One region of the Vibrio sp. 2130-1 genome, then DNA from elsewhere that is predicted to be linked to it. Evidence: riboswitches for the same ligand, from Rfam matches in the RefSeq annotation. Region 1 holds a riboswitch; the other holds the start of a gene.

Region 1 (15,055 bases):
CTCTTGACGCGCATCTTGTAACTCTTCGATTAATACATCGAGCGCTTCACTGGCGGTGTAAGGCCATTCTTTTTTGTCACCTTTGGCATACTGCTCTACCCTACCAGCCAGGATCATTCTGCCTCGCTCTTCGAGCATTTCGGAGCCTTCTAATTGTTCCTTAAGCCATGCCACGCCGCGCATTAAGCAGAAGATGATCAATATAACGGCAAGCGTGATCGACCAAAGCGCCTGCATTGAGTAGCTGTAACCTAAGTAAGGGGGAATTGCTTTAAAGTGAATCGTGTAATCTTGATTGTGAGTCAGCTGGTACTCAGCCTCAAACAAGACTGACGCTTCCATTTGATGAGAAGTATCTTTGAAGCGATAAACAACGGCGTTGTTGGTCGACAACGTCATTTCGACAATATTGGAAGCCTGCAGCATCTTCGGCATCCAGCGCTGCATAGAATAAGCGGCGTCAGGATCTTCCATCTCCTTGTCGACCACCTCTACGATCCCTTCTAAATAATGGGTGAGATATTCCTGCCCAAGACGTTTAAAAGAGAGGGTGCCACCGACAAACAAGATAAACATGGCGCAGATAACGATCATGGTGACAAAGGCCACCAGCCGTGTGCTTAACTTAAGAGTTGGGGTATACCTCATGAATACCAAATTCCTTTTTTATTCATCATATACCTTATTGAAATATTTATACTTGATAAGAGTTCATCAAACAATCGGATTAGTCTGATAGTGAGAGGCTGGAGCATAAAGAAAATCACACTCATTGATAAGTTTTATTGTTACGCCTAACCTTGCCAAGATAAGCCTGTGAGATCATTAGATTGCGACAATAAAAAAGGCCGCGATATTCGCGGCCTTTTCGATTCAAGCATAAGCAGAATTTAGAACGGGATATCGTCGTCAAAATCCATTGGTGGCTCATTGTACTGCTGCTGTGATTGCTGCGGAGCCTGTTGTTGTGGTTGCTGTTGCTGTTGCTGAGGCGCATTGTACTGCTGCTGAGCTGGCTGTTGAGGCTGACCCCATCCACCTTGCTGCTGCTGTTGACCGCCCATAGGTGCGCCGCCACCTTGAGCACGACCGCCAAGCATTTGCATCACACCATTGAAGCCTTGAACAACGACTTCAGTTGAGTAGCGATCTTGACCACTTTGATCTTGCCATTTGCGAGTTTGCAGTTGCCCTTCAATGTAAACTTGAGAGCCTTTACGCAAATACTCACCTGCTACTTCCGCAAGTTTGCCGAACAACACAACACGGTGCCATTCCGTTTTTTCGCGCTGTTCGCCAGTCGCTTTATCACGCCATGAATCAGAAGTCGCAATAGTAATGTTTGCTACTGCACCGCCATTCGGCATGTAACGAATTTCAGGGTCGTTACCTAGATTCCCCACCAAAATAACTTTGTTAATTCCACGGCTGGCCATGATGTGCTCCGTTTCACTCTGGATATATAAAATTTTAGCGCATTAGAATAGCACGCTTTAATGTTTTGATTAAAGTCTAATACCATTGTGATCTATTGAGTCATCCTCTAGAACCCAAATCGTATTTCAACTTACGTGTGTAGCATTTTTGATTCGCGTTGCAGACATCGTTTCGTGAAGCTTTGAATTCGAACGCATTTATTCAGTAAAGCGATGGTTATGGCCTCTCTTTAATGCCAGTTTATGGCTTCTATTGAACCCAGGGAGATTGGAACACGTGAGAAAGTCGGCTTACGCAAGAAAGCTATTTCTGATCAGTATGGAAGATAATGCGCAAAAAAAAGTGGCGGCACTCGAAAAGTACGTTGATATGAGCATCCCGGTGATTTCAACCGCAGCACTCATGGAAGCCAAGCCACAACACCGTAATAAAATTCTACTGATCGACTTCAGTGAACATAAATCACTTGTTCAATCGATCAAAAACTTGCCTCTTGTATGGAAAAACTTTGAAACCGTTGTCTTCAACGTGCCTAAAAGACTAACCACAGATGAACTTCTTTCATTTGGTCAATTAAAAGGTGTGTTTTATTCTGAAGATACGCTAGAGCAAATTGGAGAAGGGTTAAAAGGCATTGTTAACGGTCAAAACTGGCTGCCGCGTAATGTAACCAGTCAACTTTTACACTATTACCGCAATGTCATTAATACTCATACTGCACCAGCTACGGTAGACCTAACCATTCGTGAGCTACAAGTACTGCGTTGCCTACAAGCTGGCGCCTCGAACAGTCAGATGGCCGAGGAGTTATTCGTCAGTGAATTCACCATCAAATCGCACTTATATCAGATATTCAAAAAGCTATCCGTAAAGAACCGAGTACAGGCAATCGCCTGGGCAGACCAAAACTTAATGTCATGATGCAATGTGAGCGGCTCTGATAACTGAAATGACAAGTCGCTCATCTTTTTTCCGCACCGAGTCTCACATTTTTTCCTACTTTATTCATGATTCATTGATACCTCTCGTGTTAAAGTTATACGTAGATTCTTGATAAAAACGAGATAGGATATTCCCCCAATGATAAAAAAATGTCTGTTCCCTGCTGCAGGCTATGGCACACGCTTCCTACCGGCAACGAAATCTATGCCAAAAGAGATGATGCCAGTCGTGAACAAACCGCTTATTGAATACGGTGTCGAAGAAGCAATCCAAGCTGGTATGAACGGCATGTGTATTGTGACAGGTCGTGGCAAGCACTCGATCATGGACCACTTTGATAAGAACTACGAACTGGAACATCAGATTAGCGGTACCAACAAAGAAGAGCTGTTGGTAGATATCCGTGAAATCATTGAATCTGCAAACTTCACTTATATACGTCAACGCGAAATGAAAGGCTTGGGCCACGCGATTCTAACTGGACGAGAATTGGTAGGCGATGAGCCATTTGCTGTTGTTCTTGCTGATGACCTTTGTGTGAACGAGCAAGAGGGCGTACTGGCTCAGATGGTGGCACTATTTAAGCAGTTCCGCTGTTCTATCGTTGCAGTACAAGAAGTACCAGCCGAAGAAACACACAAATACGGCGTTATCTCTGGTGAAATGATCAAAGACGACATCTACCGCGTAGACGACATGGTAGAAAAACCAGAGAAAGGCACGGCGCCTAGCAACCTTGCTATCATTGGCCGCTACATCCTGACTCCCGATATTTTTGAACTGATTGAAAACACCGAACCTGGTAAAGGTGGTGAAATTCAAATCACTGACGCGCTGCTAAAACAAGCAAAAGCGGGCTGTGTATTGGCTTACAAATTCAAGGGCAAACGCTTTGACTGTGGTAGCGTTGAAGGTTACATCGAAGCAACTAACTATTGTTTTGAAAACCTGTATCTAAAAGATGAAAAAACCTCTGAGCTAGGTAAGCACGCAACACAAAAAGCAGTATAAAGCATCGTCTTAGTACGAAATTACTGTATCGAAAGCCCAGCACAACGCTGGGCTTTTTACTTTACTGTTTTTTTATCCAGTAATTTTCTTTGCACATTTCTCACACTATGTAATACTTGCCCCACTTGGTTATACATAGAGCAAAAACGATGGATAAAATAGAAGTTCGCGGTGCCCGAACCCATAACCTTAAAGACATTAATCTTACAATCCCTCGCGATAAACTGATTGTCATTACTGGACTAAGTGGCTCCGGTAAATCCTCTCTCGCTTTCGATACATTGTATGCAGAAGGCCAACGACGCTACGTAGAGTCTCTCTCTGCCTACGCTCGTCAGTTTTTGTCTCTGATGGAAAAACCCGATGTCGACCACATTGAAGGGTTATCACCCGCGATTTCTATTGAACAGAAATCTACTTCTCATAACCCGCGTTCAACCGTCGGTACAATTACCGAAGTCTACGACTACTTACGTCTATTGTATGCTCGTGTGGGCGAACCCCGCTGTCCAACGCACCATGCCCCTCTTGCTGCGCAAACCATCAGTCAAATGGTGGACAAAGTCCTAGAGATGCCGGAAGGCAGCAAAATGATGCTATTAGCGCCTATTGTCAAAGAACGTAAAGGTGAGCATGTTAAAACGCTTGAGAACTTAGCGGCTCAAGGCTTTATTCGTGCGCGTATTGATGGAGAAACTTGCGATCTTTCCGATCCTCCAACCCTTGAGCTACATAAAAAGCACACCATTGAAGTCGTGGTAGACCGCTTTAAAGTTCGTCCAGACTTACAACAGCGCTTGGCCGAATCTTTCGAGACCACGCTCGAATTATCAGGCGGAATTGCGGTTGTCGCGCCAATGGATGGCGACGGTGAAGAGATTATTTTCTCCGCCAACTTCGCTTGTCCACAATGTGGTTACAGCATGCAAGAGTTAGAGCCGCGACTTTTCTCATTCAACAATCCTGCTGGTGCATGTGGCACTTGTGATGGCTTGGGTGTTCAACAATACTTCGATCCAAGCCGAGTCATTCAAGATGATTCATTAAGCTTGGCACAAGGTGCGATTCGCGGTTGGGATCAAAAGAACTACTACTACTTCCAAATGCTCACCTCATTGGCCGATCATTATGGTTTTGACCTCCATGCCCCTTTTAATTCTCTGCCAAAGAAAACGCAAGATGTCATTCTAAAGGGCTCAGGTCGTACTGAGATTGAGTTTAAATACATCAACGATCGTGGCGATATTCGCGTTAAACGCCATCCATTCGAAGGTATTCTGAATACCCTAGAACGTCGCTATCGTGATACAGAATCCAACTCTGTCCGTGAAGAGCTTGCAAAATACATCTCCACTAAATCTTGTTCAAGCTGTGGCGGTACTCGTCTACGCCTCGAAGCACGTAACGTGTTTATTGCTGATACGACACTACCTGAGATTGTTGAACTCAGCATTGCTGATGCATTGGAGTTCTTCCATTCCTTGAAACTGGAAGGTCAACGAGCCCAAATCGCTGAAAAAGTGATGAAGGAAATCAACGACCGCCTGCAATTCTTAGTTAACGTCGGTTTGAACTACCTAAACTTATCACGCAGTGCGGAAACCTTATCAGGCGGTGAAGCTCAACGTATTCGTTTAGCAAGCCAAATTGGTGCAGGTCTTGTTGGTGTCATGTACGTCTTAGATGAACCGTCGATTGGCCTCCACCAGCGTGATAATGAACGCTTATTAAAAACGCTCACTCATTTGCGCGATTTAGGTAATACCGTACTTGTGGTAGAACACGATGAAGATGCGATTCGCTGTGCAGATCATGTCATAGATATTGGTCCTGGTGCTGGCGTACATGGTGGTAATGTTGTTGCGGAAGGCACCATGGAAGAGATAGTCGCGAATCCGAATTCTCTGACAGGTCAGTACTTAAGTGGTGTTAAAGAAATCGCAGTACCGAAAGATCGCACGCCGCGAGATCCGAAAAAAACGGTTGAGCTATTAGGCGCTACAGGTAATAACCTTAAAAACGTTAACCTTTCAATTCCTGTTGGGTTATTCAGCTGTATTACAGGAGTATCTGGCTCAGGTAAATCAACGCTGATTAATGATACTTTCTTTAAAATTGCGCATACCCAACTTAACGGAGCGACAACGGCTCAGCCTTCACCTTATAAATCGATTAAAGGTCTAGAGCACTTCGATAAAGTCATCGATATCGATCAAAGCCCAATTGGCCGTACACCTCGCTCTAACCCTGCAACCTATACGGGGATCTTTACACCAATCCGTGAACTGTTTGCAGGCACACAGGAGTCGCGTTCTCGCGGTTACAAACCGGGCCGTTTTAGTTTTAACGTGCGCGGTGGTCGTTGTGAGGCCTGTCAGGGTGACGGTGTTATCAAAGTAGAAATGCACTTCCTACCAGATGTTTATGTGCCATGTGATGTGTGTAAAGGTAAACGCTACAACCGTGAAACGCTCGAAGTACGTTACAAAGGTAAAACTATTGATGAAGTGCTAGAAATGACGGTCGAAGATGCACGCACCTTCTTCGATCCAGTTCCTGCCATCGCTCGCAAACTACAAACACTGATGGATGTGGGTTTGTCGTACATACGATTGGGTCAAGCGGCAACAACACTCTCCGGTGGTGAAGCACAGCGTGTGAAACTGGCGCGAGAGCTATCCAAACGTGATACAGGAAAAACCTTGTATATTTTGGATGAACCAACAACCGGCTTGCACTTCCATGATATCCAGCAGTTGCTCACTGTACTGCACAGACTTCGCGACCACGGAAACACTGTCGTGGTGATCGAGCATAACCTGGACGTCATTAAGACTGCGGACTGGATTATCGATCTTGGTCCTGAAGGGGGTCAAGGTGGCGGCGAGATAATCGCTCAAGGCACTCCGGAAGATGTGTCGCAAATCGAGGGTTCGCACACAGCTCACTTCCTCAAGCCTATGTTGAAGTAGAAAAAACAGGTAAAGTATCGAGACCAGCAAGTGCTGGTCTTTTTTCATTCAAAACAACGCAATAACTATGGCTACTATACATGTAAGTGGAACAAAGCTTTCTCCCGAAAAAGTACAGGTTCCCCTCAATCGCAAGTTTCTCATTGCCTTGGCAACACTATTTGTGTTGGCAATGCACTTTTTCATGCCCAACCCCGGCGGTTCGGGGCTTTCGCTTTCGTTCAATGCGACAACTTGGATTGCTTTTAGCTTTGCATTAGGCATTGGGTGTTACCAACTAGCGAATAATCGAGTGCTACGTTACTCAAAACTAACCATCGGCTTGTTCATTAGTGCTCTTATCATGACAGTGCCCATTCTGTACCCAAATGCGAATAGCAGCTTGGCAGCCAATAAGCTCATAGGCCTGTGGTGTGGTGTCCTGTTCTTTATTGTTTTACAACAATTTCATTTCAGTAATAAACATCGCCAACGCCTATTATGGTTCATTGTCCTTGCGGTTGTTATCGAAGCCATTTTTGGTTTGACACAATATCTGTATCTCAAACCAGGCAATCCGTTTGGTTACGACACGGTGGCCAATCGTCCTTATGGTATTTTCCAACAGCCCAATGTAATGGCCAGTTTTCTTGCGACAGGGTTGGTGATTGCCAGCTATTTACTTGCACGTCAGCCCTACAAATACGATCGTAAGTTAAGCGATGTTTACCTTCTCTATGCCGTACCAGTTTTAACTTTACCACTAATTGTGGCATTGGCTTCACGCACTGGTTGGTTAGCCTCGGTCATCGCCGTGTTGTTGGTCATTCCATACATGTACCGCTTTGCAACCAAAGGGCGCTTTATCCGCTGGGTTGTGTCACTTGTAAGTGGGCTCTTACTCTCAGTCGTTGTCATGCATCTTGCCTTTCCTGATGGAGGTGGGTTAGCCGCAGAAAAAGTAAATATGGAGTCTCCTCGAGCGTATACTTTTCCGCAAACATTAGACATGGTGATTGAAAAGCCTTTTACTGGTTATGGATATGGCAAGTTTGAATCTGAGTACATGCTGTATACGGCTCGTCAACATGCCCTAAATGAGAATTACCCAGCTGGTTTGCCAGCCATGGATCATCCGCATAATGAGCTACTTTACTGGGGAGTCGAAGGTGGCTTGCTGCCAATACTCGGCATCTTCTTAGCGATGGCACTGGTACTGTATCGAATCTATCAAGCCAAACGCGGAACTCGTCTTGCGTTGCTGGCCTTGTTTATACCTATCGTATTGCACTCGCAACTGGAATACCCTTTCTACCACTCTCTCGTGCATTGGTTGATCTTCGTTATCCTGCTGTACTGGGTCGATCAGCGCGTCTCTCGTTATCGACAAGTCGGCTTTAGTAATGTGACCAAAAGCTTGCTGCGTGTTTTTAGTTTGGTACTTCCCGTTGCGTTTACGTTTTACATGGTAAGCGCATTGCATACGAACTATGTATTGACGAAGTTTGAGACCACTAGGCCAACTAACCCTGATATTCTGAATCAAGTCAGTAACCCTGTGGTTTGGAAAGACAGATTTGATTGGGATGTTTATAGCACGTTTTTAAACCTTGGGCTGTACCAACAAGACGCAACCTTGATTCAGCCTTATATCGATTGGTCGCTAAAAATCATCAAAGATAAGCCTCGCCCTGCATTTTATAATAATTTGATTTTGGCCTACCAAGGCTTAGATGACTCAAGTAAAGCGGAGCAAATTAGAGCTGAAGCGCAGTTTTTGTTCCCGAAGATTGATTTCAGTGACGTCAATTACCAACCACCTTCTCAAGCAATCTCTGCCTCACCAGCCCCCACTTCAGGAGCTGAGTAATAAATACAAAAAAGCGAAGGGATGACCTTCGCTTTTCTTTATCTCATTGCTGTATGATTTTATTCAGTGAGTGACTCTTCTAACGCTTTTAAGCACAGCGCAACGTTTTCAGATCGAGCGCCGTAACCCATTAAGCCAATACGCCACGCTTTACCAGCTAATGCCCCAAGGCCTGCACCAATTTCTAGGTTATAGGTTTCTAGCAAGTGAGCACGAACTTTTGCTTCATCAATTCCTTCAGGCACGTAAATCGCATTTAATTGTGGCAACCGATGGGCTTCGTCCACAACAAATTCAAAGCCTAACTTTTGTAAGCCATTTTTGAGTTTTTCATGCATCAGTTGGTGACGAGCCCAAGCGTTTTCTAATCCTTCATTTTTCAGTATCAATAAAGCTTCATGAAGCGCATACAAGCTATTAACTGGCGCCGTATGATGGTAACTACGCTTACCTTCTCCACTCCAATACCCCAAAACTAAACTCTGATCGAGGAACCAACTCTGTACTGGTGTTGTTCTTGCTTGAATCTTTTCAATCGCGGCAGGAGAAAACGTCACTGGTGAGAGCCCAGGTACACATGACAAACATTTTTGACTACCAGAGTAAACCGCATCCAGTTGCCATTCATCCACTTTTAACGGCACACCACCAAGCGATGTCACCGCATCAACAATAGATAATGCATTATGCTGTTTCGCCAGCTTACCCAATGCTTGAGCATCACTGACTGCACCAGTTGAGGTTTCCGCATGCACAAAAGCAAGAACTTTTGTATCTGGGTGCTGTTCGAATGCTTGCTCGACTTTATCAATGGAAACAGGCGTCCCCCATTCATCATCGACGATAACAACTTCACCACCAGCACGGACGACATTTTCGCGCATGCGTTCACCAAATACACCATTACGGCAGACGATCACTTTATCGCCTTTCTCGATCAAGTTTACAAAGCAGGTTTCCATCCCTGCACTACCTGGCGCTGAAACCGCAATAGTGAACTCATTGTCAGTTTGAAAGGCATACTTCAATAGCTGCTTGAGCTCATCCATCATACCGATAAACAGAGGATCAAGGTGACCTACAGTAGGACGGCTTAGTGCTTGTAACACTTGAGGATAAATATCAGAAGGACCAGGTCCCATTAAAATACGGTGAGGTGGAATAAAGCTTTGGATCGACATGTCAGCTCCTTGATTATCTTTTATCCTGAGCATTCTAAAAGTTCTATTCAATAACATGGCTCAGGTGTAGGGTTCTTCACCCTAATAGATTTTTCCTCTATCAGCAATTAGCCGTAAGTATGGAGGTCAAACCAGTGTCACAAAATCGTTAATAAAAAACACCATAAAGGTTGAAATATTGATTGACATTAAGGCCTCAAAACCGTTCAATGTTTGAGCTTTATGTAGAAGAGGAGCGCTACCCAGGTAGATGATTTGTGGAACCGCAATTCCAACACCAATCATTGAGGGGGAGTAGTGCCGAGGTAAGTCAAAGTTGCAGGATTTGACTTGTCGGTTGAATTGGGCTGAATCCCATCAACTGTCATCAGCGCAGTCTGATGAAGGGCTTCTGAGGGTAAATTTTTCAAATAGCATTCTAAATACCTCTCTTTTTGCTCTGTTCCTTTTCTCACTAAACATTGGATGTACAATTTTTTAGGAAGTCGTGGGAGAACGCAGTGAGCGCATTTAACGTAGCTAAATTCGGTGGAACCAGTGTTGCCAACTTTGAGGCAATGAGTCGTTGCGCCACCATTATCGAAAACAATCCAAATACTCGCCTGGTCGTGAGCAGCGCTTGCTCTGGCGTCACCAACCTATTGGTAGAACTCGCCAACGGTGTTCAGGATCAAACGCACCGTACTGAGCTGCTGCAAAATCTGGCCAACATTCATGACGCCATTTTAACTCAGCTCGAAGACAGCACGAAAACTGCTGCCGAGGTGTATGGCATATTAGATACCGTAACCAGCCTGGCCGAGGCTGCATCTATCCAAGCTAGTGCGAAGTTAACCGATCATTTAGTCGCATGTGGCGAACTCATGTCGACGCATATTCTAACTCAGTTAATGTGTGAGCGAGGCATTCAAGCTGTGCGCTTTGATATCCGCGATGTGCTGCGTACTGATGACAACTTTGGTCGCGCGGAGCCAAACATTGAAGCAATTTCGACGCTTGCGCAAGATAAACTCGTACCACTTTGCCAACAATCCGTTGTTGTTACTCAAGGCTTCATAGGATCTGACGAAGCCGGTAATACAACAACATTAGGTCGAGGGGGCAGCGATTACAGCGCCGCCTTAATTGCTGAGAGCGTTAAAGCGGCAGGGCTAGAAATCTGGACTGATGTTCCGGGTATCTACACAACAGACCCGCGAATTGCACCAAAAGCCTCACCAATTCCCGAGATCAGCTTTAGTGAAGCTTCAGAAATGGCTAACTTTGGCGCTAAAATCCTTCACCCTTCTACGCTAGTACCCGCATTACGCCACGACATTCCGGTATTTGTAGGGTCATCGAAAGAGCCAGAAAAAGGGGGAACTTGGATTCGCCACCAAGTCGAAAGCTCACCGTTATTCCGTGCGCTAGCTTTGCGTTGTAACCAAACCATGGTAACGCTACGCAGCGCCAATATGTTCCACGCATACGGATTCTTAGCGAAGGTTTTTGAGATCCTTGCAAAGCATAAGATCTCTGTCGATTTGATCACGACATCTGAAATCAGTGTATCGTTAACACTTGATCAAACTGATACATCTGGCGGAGCACCACAGCTGCCGCAAGCTGCACGAGAAGAGTTAGAAGAGTTATGTAAGGTAGAAGTTGAACATGACCTATGCCTCGTTGCTCTCATTGGTAACAACATGAGTGAGAGTAAAGGCTACGCGAAACAGGTTTTTGGCACGCTAGAAGATTTTAACCTACGCATGATTTGTTATGGCGCTAGCCCTCACAACTTATGCTTCTTGCTCCATGAATCGGTATCGAAACAAGCCATACAAAAACTCCACACTAAGTTGTTTGAGAAGTAAGTTCAACTCAATAAAACAAAGGGCTGCGTATCTGCAGCCCTTTGTCGTTTCATTAGTTGTTACATTTTGACGAGGTAAACATCAATTTAACCGTTAATGTTTGGCCCTAACCATTTTTCAGCCTCGACCCTATCCCACCCCTTACGATCGGCGTAACTCTCTAGCTGATCTTCTTGGATCTGTGCGATCGCAAAGTAACGTGAGTCAGGATGAGAGAAATACCAACCAGAGACTGACGCGCCCGGATACATTGCATAGCTGGAGGTTAGAGTCATGCCAATATTCTCTTCCACATTAAGTAGCTCCCAAAGCGGTCCTTTTTCAGTATGCTCAGGGCACGCTGGATAACCTGGTGCAGGGCGAATACCTTGGTATTTTTCACGAATGAGATCATCGTTAGATAAATCTTCATCCGCAGCATAACCCCAAATTTCTTTACGGACACGCTCATGCAAATACTCAGCAAACGCTTCGGCTAGGCGATCCGCCACCGCTTGAATCATAATTGCGTTGTAATCATCTCCCTGTGCTTTGTATTCATCAGCAAGCTCTCGTTCACCAATACCACCAGTGACAGCAAATGCCCCTATCCAATCATGCTTACCCGACTCTTTAGGTGCGATGTAGTCGGATAAACAATAGTTGAATCCTTTTGGTTTCTCGGTCTGTTGTCGCAAGTTACGTAATACTTTCACAACGTCGGTACGAGTTTCATCAGCATAAACTTCAATGTCGTCCCCCACGCTCGCAGCAGGGAATAAGCCACACATTCCACGCGCTTTTAACAGGCCTTCTCGCTCAACTCGATCAAGTATCTCGTTGGCATCTTCGAATAAACGTTTTGCTTCTTCACCAACTTCTTCATGTTGGAAAATTGTTGGATACTTACCCACAAGTGACCAAGTCATAAAGAATGGTGTCCAATCAATGTATTGACGTAATATAGCCACATCAAAATCATCGAAGATATGAATGCCAGGCTTAACAGGCACTGGAGGTGTATAAGCTTCCCAATCGATCGCAACTTTATTCGCTCGAGCCGCTTCTAATGTCACTGGTTTGGTTCTCGGTTTCTTTCGATTATGTTGATCACGTACTCGTTCGTAATCAGCTTCAAGTTTTTCAACAAATTCAGGGCGACGTTCATCTGACAGAAGAGAAGTACATACGCCCACTGCACGTGAGGCGTTGTTCACGTAAACCACTGGATGCTTGTAATTTTGCTCAATCTTAACTGCTGTATGGGCTTTTGACGTTGTTGCGCCACCGATGAGAAGAGGTAAGTTAAAGTCGAGACGCTCCATCTCTTTTGCAACATGCACCATTTCGTCTAATGAAGGCGTGATCAACCCTGATAAACCAATAATATCGACGTTTTCTTCTTGCGCTACTTTTAAGATCTTTTCGCAAGGAACCATGACACCAAGATCGATAATTTCGTAGTTATTGCACTGCAATACAACGCCAACGATATTTTTCCCGATATCATGTACATCACCTTTGACCGTCGCTAGCAAAATCTTACCGTTTGTTTGTCCCACCTGCTTTTCTGCATTGATGTAGGGCTCCAGATGCGCGACTGCTTGCTTCATCACTCGGGCAGATTTTACGACCTGAGGAAGGAACATTTTACCTTCACCAAACAAGTCTCCGACGACGTTCATCCCATCCATTAGTGGGCCTTCAATCACCTCTAATGGCTTTGAAGCGTTGACACGAGCCTCTTCGGTATCATCAACGATGAACTCAGTTATTCCTTTCACTAACGCGTGCTCTAAGCGCTTTTCAACAGGCCAAGTTCTCCACTCAAGTGCAGAGGCATCCTCCTCTTTACCTACCCCTTTGCCTGCATATTCCGCCGCGATATCTAACAATCTCTCAGTGGCATCATCGCGACGGTTAAGAACGACATCTTCCACAGCCTCACGCAGCGTTTCAGGCACGTTATCGTAGATTTCTAACTGACCCGCATTCACGATCCCCATATCCATACCATTCTTAAAACAGTGGTAGAGGAATACCGCATGAATCGCCTCGCGAACATAGTTATTGCCACGGAAAGAGAATGAGACGTTAGAAACCCCACCCGAGATCATCGCATGTGGTAAATCACGTTTGATATCTCCAACGGCTTGAATGAAATCCACCGCGTAGTTATTATGCTCCTCGATCCCCGTAGCAATGGCAAAAATGTTTGGGTCAAAAATGATGTCTTCTGGTGGAAAGCCTACTTCATCAACAAGAATTCGGTAAGCGTTGGTACAAATTTCTACTTTGCGCTCACGTGTATCTGCTTGCCCAATCTCATCAAACGCCATCACAATCACAGCCGCACCGTAACGGCGGATCAACTTAGCTTGTTCAACGAATTTCTCTTTGCCTTCTTTGAGAGAGATCGAGTTAACAATGCCTTTGCCTTGGATGCACTTAAGACCGGCTTCAATAACCTCCCACTTGGAAGAGTCAACCATGATTGGTACTTTTGAGATTTCAGGTTCTGACGCACAAAGGTTTAAAAAGCGAACCATACAAGCTTGTGCATCCAACATGCCTTCATCCATGTTGATATCGATAATTTGAGCGCCATTTTCAACTTGTTGACGAGCCACATCGAGCGCTTCATCGTACAGCTCTTCTTTAATTAAGCGCTTAAAACGCGCAGAACCGGTTACATTCGTACGCTCACCGACATTGATAAATAAAGAGTCTTTATCAATAGCGAGTGGCTCCAGGCCAGACAAGCGACAAGCAACGGGAAGTTCAGGTAATTGACGAGGGGCGATATTTTCAACCGCGAGTGCCATTTGGCGAATGTGCTCAGGAGTTGTACCACAACACCCACCAATCAAGTTTAAAAAGCCACTTTGAGCCCACTCTTTAACATGCTTAGCCATATCTTCTGGCGACAAATCGTATTCGCCGAATGCATTCGGAAGCCCAGCATTTGGGTGAGCGGAAACAAAAGATTCTGATATACGAGAGAGCTCTTCAACATAAGGACGCAGCTCATCTGGACCAAGTGCACAGTTCAAACCAAACGAAATCGGTTTAACATGACGTAATGAGTTGTAAAACGCTTCTGTGGTTTGACCGGATAATGTCCGACCGGAAGCATCAGTAATAGTCCCCGAGATCATCACAGGTAACTCAATACCCATCTCTTCAAACACACTTTCAACAGCAAATGAACAAGCCTTAGCGTTAAGCGTATCGAAGATGGTCTCGATAAGAATAAGGTCAGAACCACCTTTAATTAGAGCACGAGTCGATTCAGAGTAAGCCTCAACTAACTCGTCGAAAGAAACATTTCGATATCCGGGGTCATTTACATCAGGAGAAATAGAACAAGTTCGGTTCGTCGGCCCTAAAACCCCTGCGACATAACGCGGCTTATCGGGTGTTTTTGCGGTCCATTCATCTGCAACTTCACGTGCAAGATTGGCTGCTGCAAAGTTAATTTCTTCACTCAGGCTTTCCATCTCGTAGTCAGCCATCGCAATGGTTGTTGCGTTAAACGTGTTGGTTTCGAGAATATCTGCACCCGCTTCTAAATATGCAGCGTGAATTTCCTTGATAAGTTGAGGCTGACTTAGAACCAACAGGTCGTTGTTACCTTTTAGATCACAATGCCAATCCGCAAAGCGCGTTCCTCGATAGTCTTGCTCTTCAAGTTTGTATCCCTGAATCATGGTCCCCATACCACCATCAATCAAAAGAATACGTTGCTTCAATTGAGCTTCAATCTGTTGTCTTACGTTACTTCCCACAGTACAGCCTCATTCCTTTAGTTATCTTTCCATCCTATCACAC
Region 2 (15,055 bases), on a different contig from region 1:
GACGTCGATGGCGTTAAAAAGACCCGAATTGTTTTAGGGGATTGGTATACGCAAGGCTCAGTTTTAAAAGTAAATTCTGATAGTTTTGACCTACAAACGAGACCGTTCATACAGAATTTGCGTTAAGCATGTAGAGCGTGTAGAAGATTCACGCTCAAGTCGTAGATATTTTGTAAAAAATCGCTATTATCATAATACTAAGTTAAACAGAACGAAGTACCTAATTGAAGTATTCTTACGTAGCTCGCCAACCGATTCTGGATAGAGAAAAACGAACCATAGGTTACGAACTCCTCTTTCGAGACGGCCCTAAAAATACCTTCCCTGAAGTAGAACCAGAGCTGGCTACTAGTCGACTGCTATCCGATCATTTTTTGTCGACGCATTACAACACATTAGGAAACAAACTTGGCTTTGTTAACTTTCCGCATCAAAGCTTGGTGAACTTGGTCCCAACTTTGTTCCCTAAAGAATCTCTCGTCATTGAAGTCCTTGAAGACTGCGAACCGACAGAAGAACTGTTAGAAGCCATCAAGCACCTTCATGAGTGCGGATACAAAATTGCTCTGGATGATTTTGTTCCGACGAAAGCTTGGAAGCGTTTTCTTCCATACGTTTCCATAATCAAGTTTGATATTAGACTTGTGCCGATCAAGAAAGCTGCCATTTTTATTCAGGCGTTGAGCCCATTTAAAATCGACTTTCTTGCGGAAAAGGTAGAGACCTATGAAGAGTTTGAGCAAGCTCTAGAAGCCGGTTTTAACTATTTTCAAGGGTATTTTTTTAGCAAACCTGAGATGATCCAGAAAAAACGGTTGAACCCCGCGTTTCTTACCGTCATCCAACTTTGTAAAGAGATTGCAGATAAGCCCATCGACTTCAATGAGGTTGAACGTCTGTTTTCGATTGATGTGACGCTGTCATACAAGCTGCTTACTTACGTAAATTCAGGATATACATTAACGACTAAGATCAAATCGTTCAGACAGGCGCTTATTTATCTGGGTGAAGAGCGACTACGACGCTTTATTTCCTTAGTTGCAATTGCGTCCGTTCAAGAAGATAAACCTGACTCTCTTTACTCTTTAGCGATTCAGCGTGCACGAATGTGTGAACTGTTACTTAGTCAAATGAACACTAGGTATGACCCTGGGCAGGCTTTTTTGACAGGCATGTTTTCTTTACTCGGCTCTTTGCTCGATCAACCGCTCTCGGATGTCATTGAAGATATCCCAGTTGACGAAGATATAAAACTCGCATTAACCAGTCGAAAAGGCGTACTTGGTCACTTACTTTCGATGACGATCGCCTATGAACAAGCGGACTGGGAGTTAGCCGAGCGATATTGCACCGTTCTTAAATTAACCGAACCTCAATTAGCGGACGCTTTTAATCAATCTACCGAGTGGGCTCAAGAACTGCTGTCTCAAACGCCCTAAATCGCTATAATGCCTCACCTCCAGCCTCGCAATTGTGAGGTTGTTTGTTTTTACCGCTTAATTAATCGAGATTTCATTTTATGGCTTCTTCTTGCCCTTGCGGATCTAACCGCACCTACCAACAGTGTTGTGAAATGGCCCACAACAACCATGCTGACGTCACCACTCCAGAGCAGTTAATGCGCTCTCGTTACAGTGCGCATGTGTTAGGTCTAGTCGATTACGTGGTGAACACGTACCACCCAAGCTGTAATGCAGAAGAGCAACGTGAAGGCATTGCCCAATCTATCGACAGCGATTGGTGCAAACTTGAAGTTGTAAAAACAGAAGCTGGCAGTAATGACAATGAAGGCTTTGTCGAGTTTAGCGCTTATTTTGATGAAGACGGCAAGCGCTACTGCATGACCGAGCGTTCTCGCTTTGTAAAAGAAAATGGGCTTTGGTACTACATTGACGGCACATTTCCTGAAGAAGAGCCACAAGAAGAGCCAGAACAAGATCCACGCTTAAACCAGCCAGTAAGTAGCCTAAAAGTAGGTCGTAACGACCCGTGTATCTGTGGAAGCGGTAAGAAATTTAAGAAGTGTTGTGGGTAAGATCATCCACTCCTAGCTTATTGAGCTCTCTTTAATGAAATTCCTGATCTCGCCTAGGCTCGTTGGAGTGACGTGAATATATGTACCTGTTTGAAGTAAATAACTCTACTGCAAGCACCATTAGAAAATATACCGTCATTCTGAACAGCGAGGAACGAGTGTGATTCAGAATCTAATCGCTACTAGCACTGTTGCCGGTTTTTACCCCGAATCAAGAACACTAAATTAAAAAAGCCCCTAGGCTCGAGAGCATAGGGGCTTTCACTTATCTATAGCAAGCTTACTTATGACGCTCTTTCAGTTTGTTCACTACGTCATTCATCGATAAGCCTTGGTCTTGAAGCAATACCAGCAAGTGGTAAACCAAGTCTGCTGATTCACACACTAGCTCCGCCTTATCACCCGACGTCGCCGCAAGCGCGACTTCAACGCCTTCTTCGCCCACTTTTTGCGAAATACGCTTGGTGCCACGGGCATAAAGACTGGCAGTATAAGAGGAATCTGGGTCGGCACTTTTGCGGGCAGCCAATAGCTGCTCAAGTTGATGAAGCCACACCATTTGTGACTCCTCTTGAGGGTCCACATCCCAGCAAGTTGTGTTACCCAGGTGACACGTAGGGCCAATGGGATTAACTTTCACCAGTAGCGTATCGTTGTCGCAATCGAGCTGCATGTTCACCAATTGCAATACGTTGCCAGAAGTCTCACCTTTCGTCCAAAGACGTTGCTTGGTTCGAGAGAAAAACGTCACTTGACCAGTTTCGCCCGTTTTTGCCAACGCATCTTGGTTCATGTAACCCATCATCAGCACTTGGCTTGATTGGAAATCTTGTACGATGGCAGGTACCAGACCATCCACCTTTTCCCAGTTGATTCGCTCAGCTAGCGAACTTACTTCGGCGGCTTTCACACTCATAGTCGTACCTCAATGCCTTGTTGTTTCAAATACTGCTTTAATTCACCAATGTTGATGACTTGTTTGTGGAATACCGATGCGGCAAGCGCGCCATCCACATTGGCTTTTTGGTATGCTTCCGCAAAGTGCTCCATAGCACCCGCGCCACCCGATGCAATCAGCGGTACATTACATACTTCGCGCACCATATTCAGTTGTTCGATATCGTAGCCGTTACGCACACCGTCTTGGTTCATCATGTTCAGTACGATTTCACCAGCGCCGCGTTTTTGTACTTCTTGCACCCAATCACGCGTTTCCCATTGGGTCGCTTTGGTGCGTTCTTCATCACCAGTAAACTGGTAAACCTGATACTTGCCCGTCTCTTTGTCGTAGTATGAATCGATACCAACGACGATACATTGCACACCAAACTTATCAGCAAGGTCAGTAATCAATTGCGGGTTCGCTAATGCAGGTGAGTTGATAGACACCTTGTCTGCACCAAACTCAAGAATGCGCGCTGCGTCTTCCGCTGATTTAATACCACCAGCCACACAGAAAGGAATATCAATCACTTCAGCAACGCGAGCAACCCAACTTTTATCGACGACACGACCATCACTTGAAGCAGTAATATCGTAGAACACAAGCTCGTCTGCGCCCTCTTCCGCATAACGCTGCGCCAGAGGAACGATATCGCCAATGATTTCATGGTTACGGAACTGAACGCCCTTTACCACTTGTCCATCACGAACATCAAGACATGGAATTATTCGCTTTGCCAACATGCAAACGCCTCCTCTGCTGTGAACTTACCATCTAACAGTGCACGACCAACAATCACACCAGCCACACCGCTGCCTTTTAGCGCTTCGATATCTGCTAATGAGCCAATGCCACCTGAAGATTGAAACTGCACTTGTGGGTACTGTTTGCATAGGTCAACGTAAAGCTCTACGTTTGAGCCTTCTAGCGTACCGTCACGAGAAATGTCCGTACAAAGCACGTGCTGCAAACCTACCGTTAGGTAATCGTTGATCAGAGCTTCGATAGTCACGCCTGAGTCTTCTTGCCAACCAGAGATCGCCACTTTACGCGTGCCGTCTTGATCGATGTTGATGTCTAGCGCGAGAACGATTTTCTCTGCGCCGTATTTTTCCATCCAACCTTTCACAAGCTCTGGCTGTTTTACTGCTGTCGAACCAACAACAACACGCTGAGCACCAGCTTCTAGCAGGTCAATCACGTCTTGCTCTGTACGTACGCCGCCACCGATTTGGATGTTCGCTGGCGTGCTTGCTAGTAGCTTTGCAATCAAATCAAGCTGGCGTGCTGTCGTGTCTTTCGCGCCAGTTAAATCCACCAAGTGCAGCCAGTTAGCACCAGCTTGGTGGTACAAGTTGAACTGCTCTGCTGGGTCGACTTTGTACTCAGTTACTTGGCCGTAATCACCTTGATAAAGGCGAACCACCTGTCCTTCAATTAAATCAAGAGCTGGAATAATCACACTAAATCCCTTTTATAATTCTAAGAAGTTTTGAATAAGCTTCGCGCCCGCTTTTGAAGAACGCTCAGGGTGGAATTGCACGCCGTAGTAGTTACCGCTTTGTACTGCTGCTGTGAACGGGTTGCCGTACTCGCATTGAGCAATCGTGTAATCCCCAACAGGCATTGCAAAGCTGTGCACGAAGTAGAAATGCTCACCTTCTTCAATATCTTTGAAAAGTGGATTACCTGCTTTTGCAGAGACCGTGTTCCACCCCATATGCGGCAACGGCAAATCGCCAGTTTGTAGTAGCTTCACTTCGCCATCACAAAGTCCAAGACACTCAACTAACTCGTCGGCTTTCTGGCCTTTCTCTTGAGACACTTTGCCCAACAGTTGCATGCCTAAACAGATACCTAACAGCGGCTTTTCTACTTGTTTTACCAAGCTGATCAGATCGCGCTCTTCTAGGTTTTTCATCGCTTCGCTGGCGGTTCCCACGCCCGGTAGGAATAACTTATCTGCCGACAACACAACTTGTGGATCTTTTGAAATTGTTACGTCATAGCCTAGGCGTTCAATGGCAAACTTCACCGAAGAGACGTTGGCACAGCCAGTATCGATAATGACAACTTTCTGTTCTGTCACTGTTTTTCTCCTTGCTAAGGTTAGCCTTAAAGCACGCCTTTACTACTTGGTAGCTCAGTGCCTTCTACTTTGATTGCTTGGCGTAACGTACGACCAAACGCTTTAAATAGACTTTCAATGACGTGGTGATCATTGTTGCCCGCAGAAGAAAGGTGCAACGTACATGCTAATGTGTCAGTCAGAGAGCGGAAGAAGTGAACTACCATCTCTGTTGAAAGATCACCCACTTGCTCACGGCTGAATTGCGCGTCGAACTTAAGGTAAGGACGACCTGATAGGTCTAGTGCGCATTGTGCCAAACACTCATCCATTGGAAGGCTAAAGCCAAAGCGACCAATACCACGCTTGTCACCCAGTGCTTCTTTCAACGCTTGACCTAACGCAAGAGCGGTATCTTCCACTGTGTGGTGATCATCAATGTGCAGGTCACCTTCTACTTTGCACACCATCTGGAACCCGCCGTGTGTCGCGATTTGATCCAGCATGTGGTCGAAGAAGCCAAGACCAGTAGAGATGTCATTGCCGCCTTGTTCGTCAAGATTAACGAATACTTTGATGTCCGTTTCTTTTGTGGTGCGAACCACTTCAGCAACGCGTGCCTTCACCGTGAGATCTTTCAGGATCTGTTTCCAACCCATGGTTTCTGGGTTGTATTGAATGCCACGAATTGCCATGTTTTCTGCAAGTTGAAGATCAGTTTGACGATCGCCAATCACAACAGAATTTTGGAAATCCACTTTGCCACCTTGAAGGTACTCTTTTACCAAGCCCAATTTAGGCTTACGGCAAGAGCAGTTATCTTCATCAAAGTGAGGGCAAATCAGCACATCATCAAACTTCACACCTTGAGATTCAAAGATCTCCATCATCATGTTGTGTGGTGCATCAAAATCTTCTTGTGGGTAGCTGTCGGTACCCAAACCATCTTGGTTCGTGACCATCACTAGACGGTATCCTGCATCCTGCAACGACAACAGGCTTGGGATAACAAATGGCTCTAGCTTTAGTTTGTCTAAACGGTCTACTTGAAAATCAATCGGCGGCTCTACAATTAAGGTGCCATCACGATCAATAAAAAGGATTTTTTGTTGTTTGCTCACTCGAACTTCCTTATTGCTATTCTTTTGGCGCTCCCGCTATTGAGCGAGAGCGATAAATTCTGTCTCTATTTATGCGTAGTAGTTTCTGATAAATCCAAGCGTTTTTTCGCACTCGTCACGGTTACCCACACTGATACGCACACAATTTTCAATTGGCGAGTTACGCAAAATAATGCCCGTATCCCAAGCCGCTTTGAAAAGGTCATCGCCATCTGGGAATTTCACCAATAGGTAGTTCCCCCACCCTTCAAACACTTCCAAGCCCGGAATCATTGAAAGGCCAACTTGCAAGTAAGCACGGTTTGCATTCAAATCGAGAACTTGAAACTTCGCTCGCGCTAAACCAGCTTCCGAAAGAGCCTGAGTCGCAATTTCTGCCACTGGAACTGGGACTGGGTAAGGTGCGATAACTTTAAGAAGTACATTAATCAGCTCTTCGTTCGCAAGCGTAAATCCACAACGCAGACCTGCAAGCGCAAAAGCTTTCGACAGAGTACGCAGAATTGCAAGGTTCGGGTATTGCGCCAGTAGGTCTACCGTTGACGCTTCTGGACAAAAATCGATGTACGCTTCATCCATCACCACGATTGCACGGTCTTTTGTCATCTCAAGCAGAGACACAATGTCCTCACGCTTAACCAAGTTACCTGTTGGGTTGTTTGGCGAACATACAAAAACCAGTTTCACGTTATCCAGATTAGCTTCGATGCCTGCAAGGTCTAGTTGCCAATCTGACGTTAGCGGCACGGTTTTGCGCTCTACACCGATGGTTTCTGCACTGATGGCGTACATACCGTAAGTCGGTGGGCAGTAAAGAATCGCATCTTCACCCGGCTCACAGAATGCACGAATTAACAACTCAATACCTTCATCCGCACCACGAGATGTTAATGTTTGCTCTGGTTTCACACCCGCATAGGCTGCGTAAGCAGAAATCAGTTCTTTAGGCTGACATTCGCTGTAACGATTAAGACGAGCAAAGTCTGTTTTGTATTCATTGTTAAATGGTGATTCGTTGGCATTTAGCCATACGTCACCCGTACCACCGATTCGGCGAGCCGACATATAAGGGGTAAGCTGTTGGACTTGTTTACGCGCTAGCTTTTCCATCTCATTACTCTCTTATTCTTACTTACTTGCTAATTTTTCTACGCGGATAGTAACAGCACGTTTGTGAGCGTCCAGACCTTCTGCTTCAGCCATCGTGACTACCGTTGGTGCAAGGTTCTTTAAACCATCAGCAGAAAGCTCCTGAACCGTCATTCGTTTAGAGAAATCCGCCAAACCTAAGCTTGAATAAGTACGTGTGTAACCGTAAGTAGGAAGGACGTGGTTAGTCCCCGATGCGTAATCTCCCGCAGATTCAGGCGACCAATCCCCAAGGAAGATAGAGCCTGCATTATCAAGTAGAGGTAGAAGCTCACGAGGGTTCTTAGTCTGAACAATCAAGTGCTCAGGACCGTAGTAATTGGAAATAGAAACTGACTGCGTCATCGACTCGGAAATAATGATCAAGCTTGATGCCAGAGCCTTTTCTGCGATGTCTGCACGAGATAGCTCCTTAAGCTGACGTTGAACCGCATCCGTCACTTGATCAGCAATCACAGGAGAAGGAGTCACAAGTACCACTTGAGAATCAGGACCGTGTTCTGCTTGGCTCAAAAGATCCGCAGCGATAAAGTCTGCATCTGCGGTTTCATCTGCAATCACTAACACTTCTGATGGCCCTGCTGGCATATCAATCGCAGCACCGCGGAAATCATTGCTAACCTGTCGTTTTGCTTCGGTCACGTAAGCGTTGCCCGGACCAAAGATCTTATCTACTTTCGATACAGTCTCGGTGCCATAAGCCATTGCAGCAACTGCTTGGCCACCACCGACGTTGTACACTTCATCAATGCCACACAGTTTCGCGACATAAAGGATCTCATCTGCGATTGGCGGTGGAGAACAAAGAACGACTTTACGACAACCTGCAATTTTTGCAGGAACGCCGAGCATCAAAACAGTCGATGGCAAAGGCGCACTGCCACCAGGAATGTACAAACCCACTTTTTGAATTGGGCGTGTTACTTGTTCACAAAGGACACCTGGCTGCGTTTCCACCTTGATCGGTTGCGGCTTTTGCGCTTTGTGGAACTTAGAAATATTGGCGTAAGCTTGCTCTAGTGCGCTCTTCATTGACTCTGACAAACGCTCTGACGCTGCCTTAATTTCCTGAGAGGAAACACGAATGGATTCAGGCTTAACACGGTCAAACTTTTCGGTCAGCTCAATAAGAGCAGAGTCACCTTCTTCTCGAACTTTAGCAATAACTTCGGCCACAGCAGTGGTGATATTGGCACCTTCTGCAATAGCAGGGCGCTCCAAAATAGAGTCTTGCTGATTCTCACTTAATGATTGCCAAACGACTGTTCTCATGATGCTTACTCCATCATTTTTTCAATTGGTAGAACAAGAATTGAACTTGCGCCCAACTCTTTCAGCTGTTCCATTGTTTCCCAGAACAGGTTTTCAGAACTCACCAAGTGAACAGCCATTTTCTGCTTATCTGCAGAAAGAGGAAGAACAGTTGGATCTTCAGCACCTGGCAGTAGTGCTTTAATTTGATCTAACTTCTCTGCTGGGGCGTGAAGCATAATGTACTTAGATTCTTTTGCTTGTTGTACGCCTTGCATGCGAGTTAACAGCTTTTCGATTAGCGCCACTTTGTCTGCGTCGAACTCACCTGTGCGTTGAATCAATGTCGCTTTTGATTTGAAGATAATTTCAGCTTCTTTAAGGCCGTTCGCTTCCAGTGTTGCACCTGTAGAAACCAAATCAGCGATAGCATCAGCGAGACCCGCACGAGGCGCAACTTCTACAGAGCCTGTCAGCATACATGTAGAGAATGGAACGCCGGCTTCATCCATGTACGCTTTTAGAAGTTGAGGATACGTTGTAGCAATACGCTTGCCAGCTAAGTCTTGTGGACCGTTGTACTCTTCGTCCTTGTCGATTGCGATAGATAAACGACAGCCACCAAAATCAAGTCGACGAAGCTGAACAAACTCGCAGGGTTCACCTAATGCTTTGCGGTCAAGGCGAACTTCTTCTAGTTCATTTTCGCCAATAAAGCCAAGGTCAACCACGCCATCCATAATTAAACCTGGGATGTCGTCGTCACGAACCAAGAGTAAATCAATTGGCATATTTTCAGAATGGACAACTAAACGCTCGCCCATTACGTTGAACTTTACGCCGCACTGTTTTAGTAGAGCTTGACTCTCTTTGCTAAGACGACCTTTTTTCTGAATTGCGATTCTTAAACGTTGTGTTTGCATTGCTTTGTCCCTATGCAAGATTTTGATATCTAAGTATTTTTCAAACTAATAAAACTAAAAAACCCTCGGGAGATTGAAGTCTCCCGAGGGTTTAAAATCTGCTTTTACTTTGATTTTACCTCCGGGAGTTTCCTGCCTCCCGGGTATGCGTACATCGCCCGAAAGACTAGATTGGGTGATGATGGTGATGAATGTTCATTACAAAATTACGCATACTTATTTAAGGCTCTTTTTGAGTTGCTTTGTTAGTAACCACACTAACTAAGGATTCTATATTTTTCAATACTCAATTGAATATTTTCTAAATATTTTTCACAAGATATTGATTTAAATGAAATTAAATTCTTTTCCATATTGAATACTCTGGTAGAAAGAACACCTCCAATCAGCTCTACTCTGACGAAGAAAACGAAGAATAGTATGAATATCCACCAAATCAACTATTTAGACCGTACCCAACCCATTAATTGACACTTTTCTCAATAAAGAGACAACAACTCACGTTTGAGACAATTCATTCAAAACTATTATTAGAGCGGGGCAAAAAATAGTGATTAACAATGAAACTGCGTAACGGTAGTAATAAACAAGCTGTAGATTTCGACGATACGGCACTATACCCGTTGATCGGCAATAGTGCCTGTATCCAAGAACTTCGTACTGCAATACAAAAGTACGCTCAATGTGATGCTGAAGTCCTCATTCAGGGTGAAACTGGTGTTGGGAAAGGTCTTTGCGCTCGCCTTATTCATCAATTGTCGAACAGACACTCAGCACCTTTTGTGGAAGTCAACTGTGGAGCCATTCCAAGTGGTCTTATTGCATCCGAGCTTTTCGGCCATGAAAAAGGAGCATTTACAGGCGCAATCTCAGAGCGTATAGGTTTTATTCAAAAGGCACATAAAGGCACCCTATTTCTTGATGAAATTGGTGACATGCCACCAGACCTACAAATCCACCTCCTTCACTTTTTGGAGAGTAAACAAATCCATAAAGTCGGAGCGGATAAATTCATTGACGTGGACTGTAGGGTCATTGCAGCAAGCCACGTGGATTTGAAAAATGAGGTCGTACAAGGAGGATTTCGTGAAGATCTATTCTATCGGCTTAATATATTGCCATTAACTATCCCTCCACTGAGAAAGCGTGGAAAAGACATTATTATTTTATCTGAACACTTCCTAGCAGATCTGTCTCATGGTCAGGTACAAAAAATGTCTGATAAGGTAAAAGCCAAGCTCCTCAAACATCGTTGGCCAGGCAACGTAAGAGAACTGCGTAATGTCATCCAACGAGCAATTGTCATGTGTGAAGATCACACGCTTCTCGTCGCTGACTTGGGCCTTGATAACAATGAGAGGCAATTGCTCCCTTCTGTGGACCAAATTGATCTCGACTACCTACTGCAAGCTATCGAAGAAAATAAACACAATATGAGTGCGGCTGCACGTCACCTCGGCATTTCAAGAACAACGCTTTATCGATTAATAAAGAAATACAACTTAAATGTTTAAATACTGTATAGGTGTAACGTAACACTGTGTAACAGGTAACTCTTTAGATATCATTTAGTTAACTCTGCATCGCAACCATGCGGATTTTGCTGTATTAAAAATCAAAAGCTTAAAATGGGCATAGTCTTTGCTTAGAACTAAGAAGAAGATGGATTGCTTTTCCATTACAGCCCATCAAGGAGAGCTCGGTACACAAACAATTCGCTCTTAACACGAGACTTTTATCCCCAAAAACGCGATTGCCCCCCTCACCTAAGTCGCGTTAAAAAAAAGCTCCGCTAAATTAGCGGAGCTTCCCTCTGTAACGAATCTATTCAAAACAACTTACGCACTCTGGCAAGACGCTATTTTAGACTTTGAAAGCCATGACAAAATAGCGCAAACGATAACGAATGTTATCGACGCTGCAATGAACGAAAACGCAATTGAAGCAGTCATACCAAGGGCAATAAAGCCCACGCATGAAACAAGCGCGACTGATAATGCATAAGGTAGCTGTGTTGATACGTGATCAATGTGGTTACAACGTGCACCCGTCGATGACAAGATAGTCGTATCTGAGATTGGTGAACAATGGTCACCAAATACCGCACCAGCTAAAACCGCACTCAACATCGGTAGCATTAGCGCTACGTCTGTTGCACCAGCCATGTCTCCGGCGATTGGAAGCATGATGCCGAACGTACCCCATGAAGTACCTGTTGAGAACGCCATCAGGCCAGACAGCAGGAATAAGATAACTGGGAGCCAATGAGGGTTGATATTTCCCTGCGCCATTGTCGAAAGGTAAGTACCAGTCTTCATATCACCGATAACAGAACCAATGGTCCAGGCAAATACTAAGATTAGAATCGCACCAAACATAGACTTAGCACCAATCCAAAGTGTACGTGCGATCTCAGCCATTGGTAGACCTTGCTTCACAACAGTAAACAGTGCAACTGCTAAGCCAAGCAAGCTACCGTAGATTAGTGATGTACCTACATCTGTATTTTCAAAAGCACCAAGAAGCGCAAATTCTTTACCATCAGCAGCCAATGCTTGGCCACCCGTGTAAAGCATTGAAGCGATAGTCGCGATAATCAGCGTCACGATAGGAAGTATCAAATCTGACACTTTACCCTTTTCACTTTCACGGATATCTAGCTCTTCATTTAGGTCATGCGCTTCTTGCGAGTCATTTTCTTTGTCTTTATCAAAGCCACGACCTTGCGATGCAGAGATCTCATGCTCACGCATTTTACCAATATCAAGACCAAACCACGCAACAGCGAACACCATTAGCAGCGCAAAAACGGCGTAGAAGTTCATTGGGATAAGACGAACATATGCGCCAAGAGCCGAATACTCTGTGATCCCATGTGAGACTAAGATCCCGCCAATAATAGTAATAATGTAAGCACCCCAGCTAGAAGCAGGCATAATTACACACATTGGAGCAGCGGTTGAGTCTAGAATGTACGCAAGCTTAGCGCGAGACACATAAAAGCGATCGGTTACTGGGCGAGAGATCGCACCAACAGCAAGGCTATTAAAGTAATCATCGACAAAAATGAATACGCCTAAAAAGGCGGCAAGAAGTTTGGAGCCGCGTTTACTCTTCACTCGAGATTGTGCCCATTCAGCAAAAGCACGAGTACCGCCAGAAAGCGTTAATAAAGCTGTTGTCATACCTAATAAGATTAGGAAACCAACAATGCTCATGTTCCAAGTGTTAATTCCGCCATCTTCAATAAAGACAGAAGAAACTTGAGAACTGACGTAACCTGCGGTGTCGCTGATAGACCAGCTATTAAGTAGCACCGCACCTAGCACGATACCTACACCCAAGGAAACTAATACACGTCGAGTCAAAATCGCCAAAGTCAAAGCGACAATAGGTGGCAATAATGAAACAGGAGAACTAGAAAAATCTATTAAATTCATGATCTTCAAAAACCAAAGTTTGGCTAGAGATCTACTGCAGACAAGTCACGTAGCATACGATACGTGCTCATGTTGAACTTAGCGACAGGGAAGCGAACACTCCACCCAACCCTACAGTAGCGCTCCATAGTTTAATGTGAATATATACTATGGCAGTGTTGTTCCTTTCAGATACAACCCCAGCAAGTAACTTTGATGAGTTACTTACTTCGGCAATCTTCGCCTTCCACTATTATTCATTGGCATCACCCCAATAATAGCTACTCTTCGAGACCGCGCCTCTACGGCAACAACAAACAATTAACCACTAACTGTACAAATTAACAACAAATTGTCTGCAATATTGCATCAGGTGGCAGCCATTGTACTTATGATGAGAGTCAATGCAACACATCAAACTAAATTAAACAAATAAATAATGACTGAGATAATTTATAAACCTTGCCTACTTCCATAAGTTTTGTGCAACTGAAATCACATCAATCATGTTATTTATGAAACATTATTACTACCTTAGAAATATCATGGTTTATCTTACATCAATAAATTAAGGATATATGACACACCATTAAAGATGGATGCTTCATATTTTTAAGTAATAACTCAAATTTTTTTATAAAAAACCAAGCTGTCGCTCTCTCTATACAATAATGATTGTTGATTTTAGTTCTCATCTAATAATGATTTATTTCGAGTGTAATAATATTAATTGCTTTAAAAAATAGTCAAATTTAAACAAAATCTTGATTTAGCATTTGCACATAAGGAAAAGATAAAGTTAAATATAAGGACTCTTTGTTTATTTATAGATTGGCATTATTTAATCGTAACGATAAAAAGTGCCCAACACATTAACCTTTTAATAGGAATCGTTATGTCAGAGCTGACTAAAACCCTTCTAAATATCCGTAGCCTTCGTGCATTTTCTCGTGAGCTGACTCTAGAACAATTGGAAGAAGCTCTAGATAAACTCACTACTGTCGTAGATGAGCGTCGTGAAGCAGAAGAAGCAGAACGCGCAGCACAAGCAGAGCAAGAAGCTAAGCTTGCAGAGATTGCTGAGAAAATCGCTCAAGACGGTATTGACGTAGAAGCACTTATTACTGCGCTATCTGGCGAAACTAAGACGAAAGGCAAAGCGAAGCGCGCACCTCGCCCTGCTAAATACAAATACACAGATTCAAACGGTAATGAGAAAACTTGGACTGGCCAAGGTCGTACACCTTCGGCGATTCAAGAGCAACTTGATGCAGGTAAATCTCTGGATGAGTTCCTAATCTAGATCCATGCTATTTTTAAAAGGCTCCCATAGGGAGCCTTTTTTATTTAAACCATTACAAAAAAAAGGCACATTTCTTAATGTGCCTTTTACTTTAGTTACAGAATAGTTAATTAAACCGCTTCGTATTAACGTTCCCAGTATGCTTCTTCTAGGCTATCTTCTCGCTCAGGAAGTCCGCGCGACAATCGTGGTGAATGTTGCACGAGAACTTCGTAGCTAGCACGGTTTGCGTATTTGCAGACTTGAGAAAAAGAAGAGTAAGTTAAATACTCGTTACTGTGCTTGCTTGAATTAGGCACATTTTCTTTATGGTATTTATTTGCTGCCATATCATGAAGAACAGCAGATAACGCAGCATCACCTGCGCCATTTGTATTCTTAATTTTTTCTGGGCCACCCATATATGGCGAGATATGCGAGTACACTTTTATTGGCGTCTCGCATGAGTCTTTTTTCGCCGGACGACTGAATTCATAACGATTAAATTCAGCAATTGACCCTGGAAGTAATGGCAAAGAAGTTTCGCGCTTCGCGCTATCTTCCGTATACCCAGCCATAAATAGACCTACAGGACCCGCCGTGCACAATACTAGATCAGCCCACTCCAATGTTTTATCAGACGCAGCAAGTGGATCAGATTCCCCCGTCAGAGCTTCTGCTTCATCTTCATTCATCGCAACGACTGAAACGTTATCTCGAATGAATTCTTGCCAATATTTAGGGTCATCTTGAATAACAAACTTTGTGCCTAAAGTCAGAACAACAGGCACATCATTCTTTTTCGCGTACTCAATCGCTTTCATTGTTGCTTCCGGCATTGGGTCGCCGTCTTTGCAACGTACT

The links. Region 1 has a riboswitch for lysine ahead of lysC (lysine-sensitive aspartokinase 3). Riboswitches for the same ligand answer to the same signal wherever they lie in the genome.
Region 2: another riboswitch for lysine. It lies ahead of tet(35) (tetracycline efflux Na+/H+ antiporter family transporter Tet(35)); the one in region 1 lies ahead of lysC (lysine-sensitive aspartokinase 3).

Annotation. Positions count from the first base shown of each region.
Region 1 is NZ_JAWOUT010000017.1:2,302-17,356, reverse strand. Features, by position in the region: gene csrD (RNase E specificity factor CsrD) at 1-648, opposite strand, end outside; gene R7Q09_RS20250 (single-stranded DNA-binding protein) at 891-1,436, opposite strand; gene R7Q09_RS20245 (LuxR C-terminal-related transcriptional regulator) at 1,714-2,358, shown strand; gene galU (UTP--glucose-1-phosphate uridylyltransferase GalU) at 2,518-3,390, shown strand; gene uvrA (excinuclease ABC subunit UvrA) at 3,540-6,362, shown strand; gene R7Q09_RS20230 (PglL family O-oligosaccharyltransferase) at 6,430-8,211, shown strand; gene R7Q09_RS20225 (pyridoxal-phosphate-dependent aminotransferase family protein) at 8,271-9,392, opposite strand; lysine riboswitch at 9,613-9,791, shown strand; gene lysC (lysine-sensitive aspartokinase 3) at 9,893-11,245, shown strand; gene metH (methionine synthase) at 11,332-15,012, opposite strand.
Region 2 is NZ_JAWOUT010000002.1:195,717-210,771, reverse strand. Features, by position in the region: gene lpxH (UDP-2,3-diacylglucosamine diphosphatase) at 1-126, shown strand, start outside; gene R7Q09_RS03530 (EAL and HDOD domain-containing protein) at 225-1,439, shown strand; gene R7Q09_RS03525 (YchJ family protein) at 1,520-2,035, shown strand; gene hisIE (bifunctional phosphoribosyl-AMP cyclohydrolase/phosphoribosyl-ATP diphosphatase HisIE) at 2,316-2,951, opposite strand; gene hisF (imidazole glycerol phosphate synthase subunit HisF) at 2,948-3,721, opposite strand; gene hisA (1-(5-phosphoribosyl)-5-[(5-phosphoribosylamino)methylideneamino]imidazole-4-carboxamide isomerase) at 3,703-4,440, opposite strand; gene hisH (imidazole glycerol phosphate synthase subunit HisH) at 4,453-5,067, opposite strand; gene hisB (bifunctional histidinol-phosphatase/imidazoleglycerol-phosphate dehydratase HisB) at 5,094-6,167, opposite strand; gene hisC (histidinol-phosphate transaminase) at 6,237-7,277, opposite strand; gene hisD (histidinol dehydrogenase) at 7,296-8,588, opposite strand; gene hisG (ATP phosphoribosyltransferase) at 8,594-9,490, opposite strand; His leader region at 9,544-9,681, opposite strand; gene R7Q09_RS03480 (sigma-54 interaction domain-containing protein) at 10,051-11,004, shown strand; gene tet(35) (tetracycline efflux Na+/H+ antiporter family transporter Tet(35)) at 11,329-12,930, opposite strand; lysine riboswitch at 13,040-13,222, opposite strand; gene R7Q09_RS03470 (H-NS family nucleoid-associated regulatory protein) at 13,805-14,212, shown strand; gene R7Q09_RS03465 (inosine/guanosine kinase) at 14,338-15,055, opposite strand, start outside.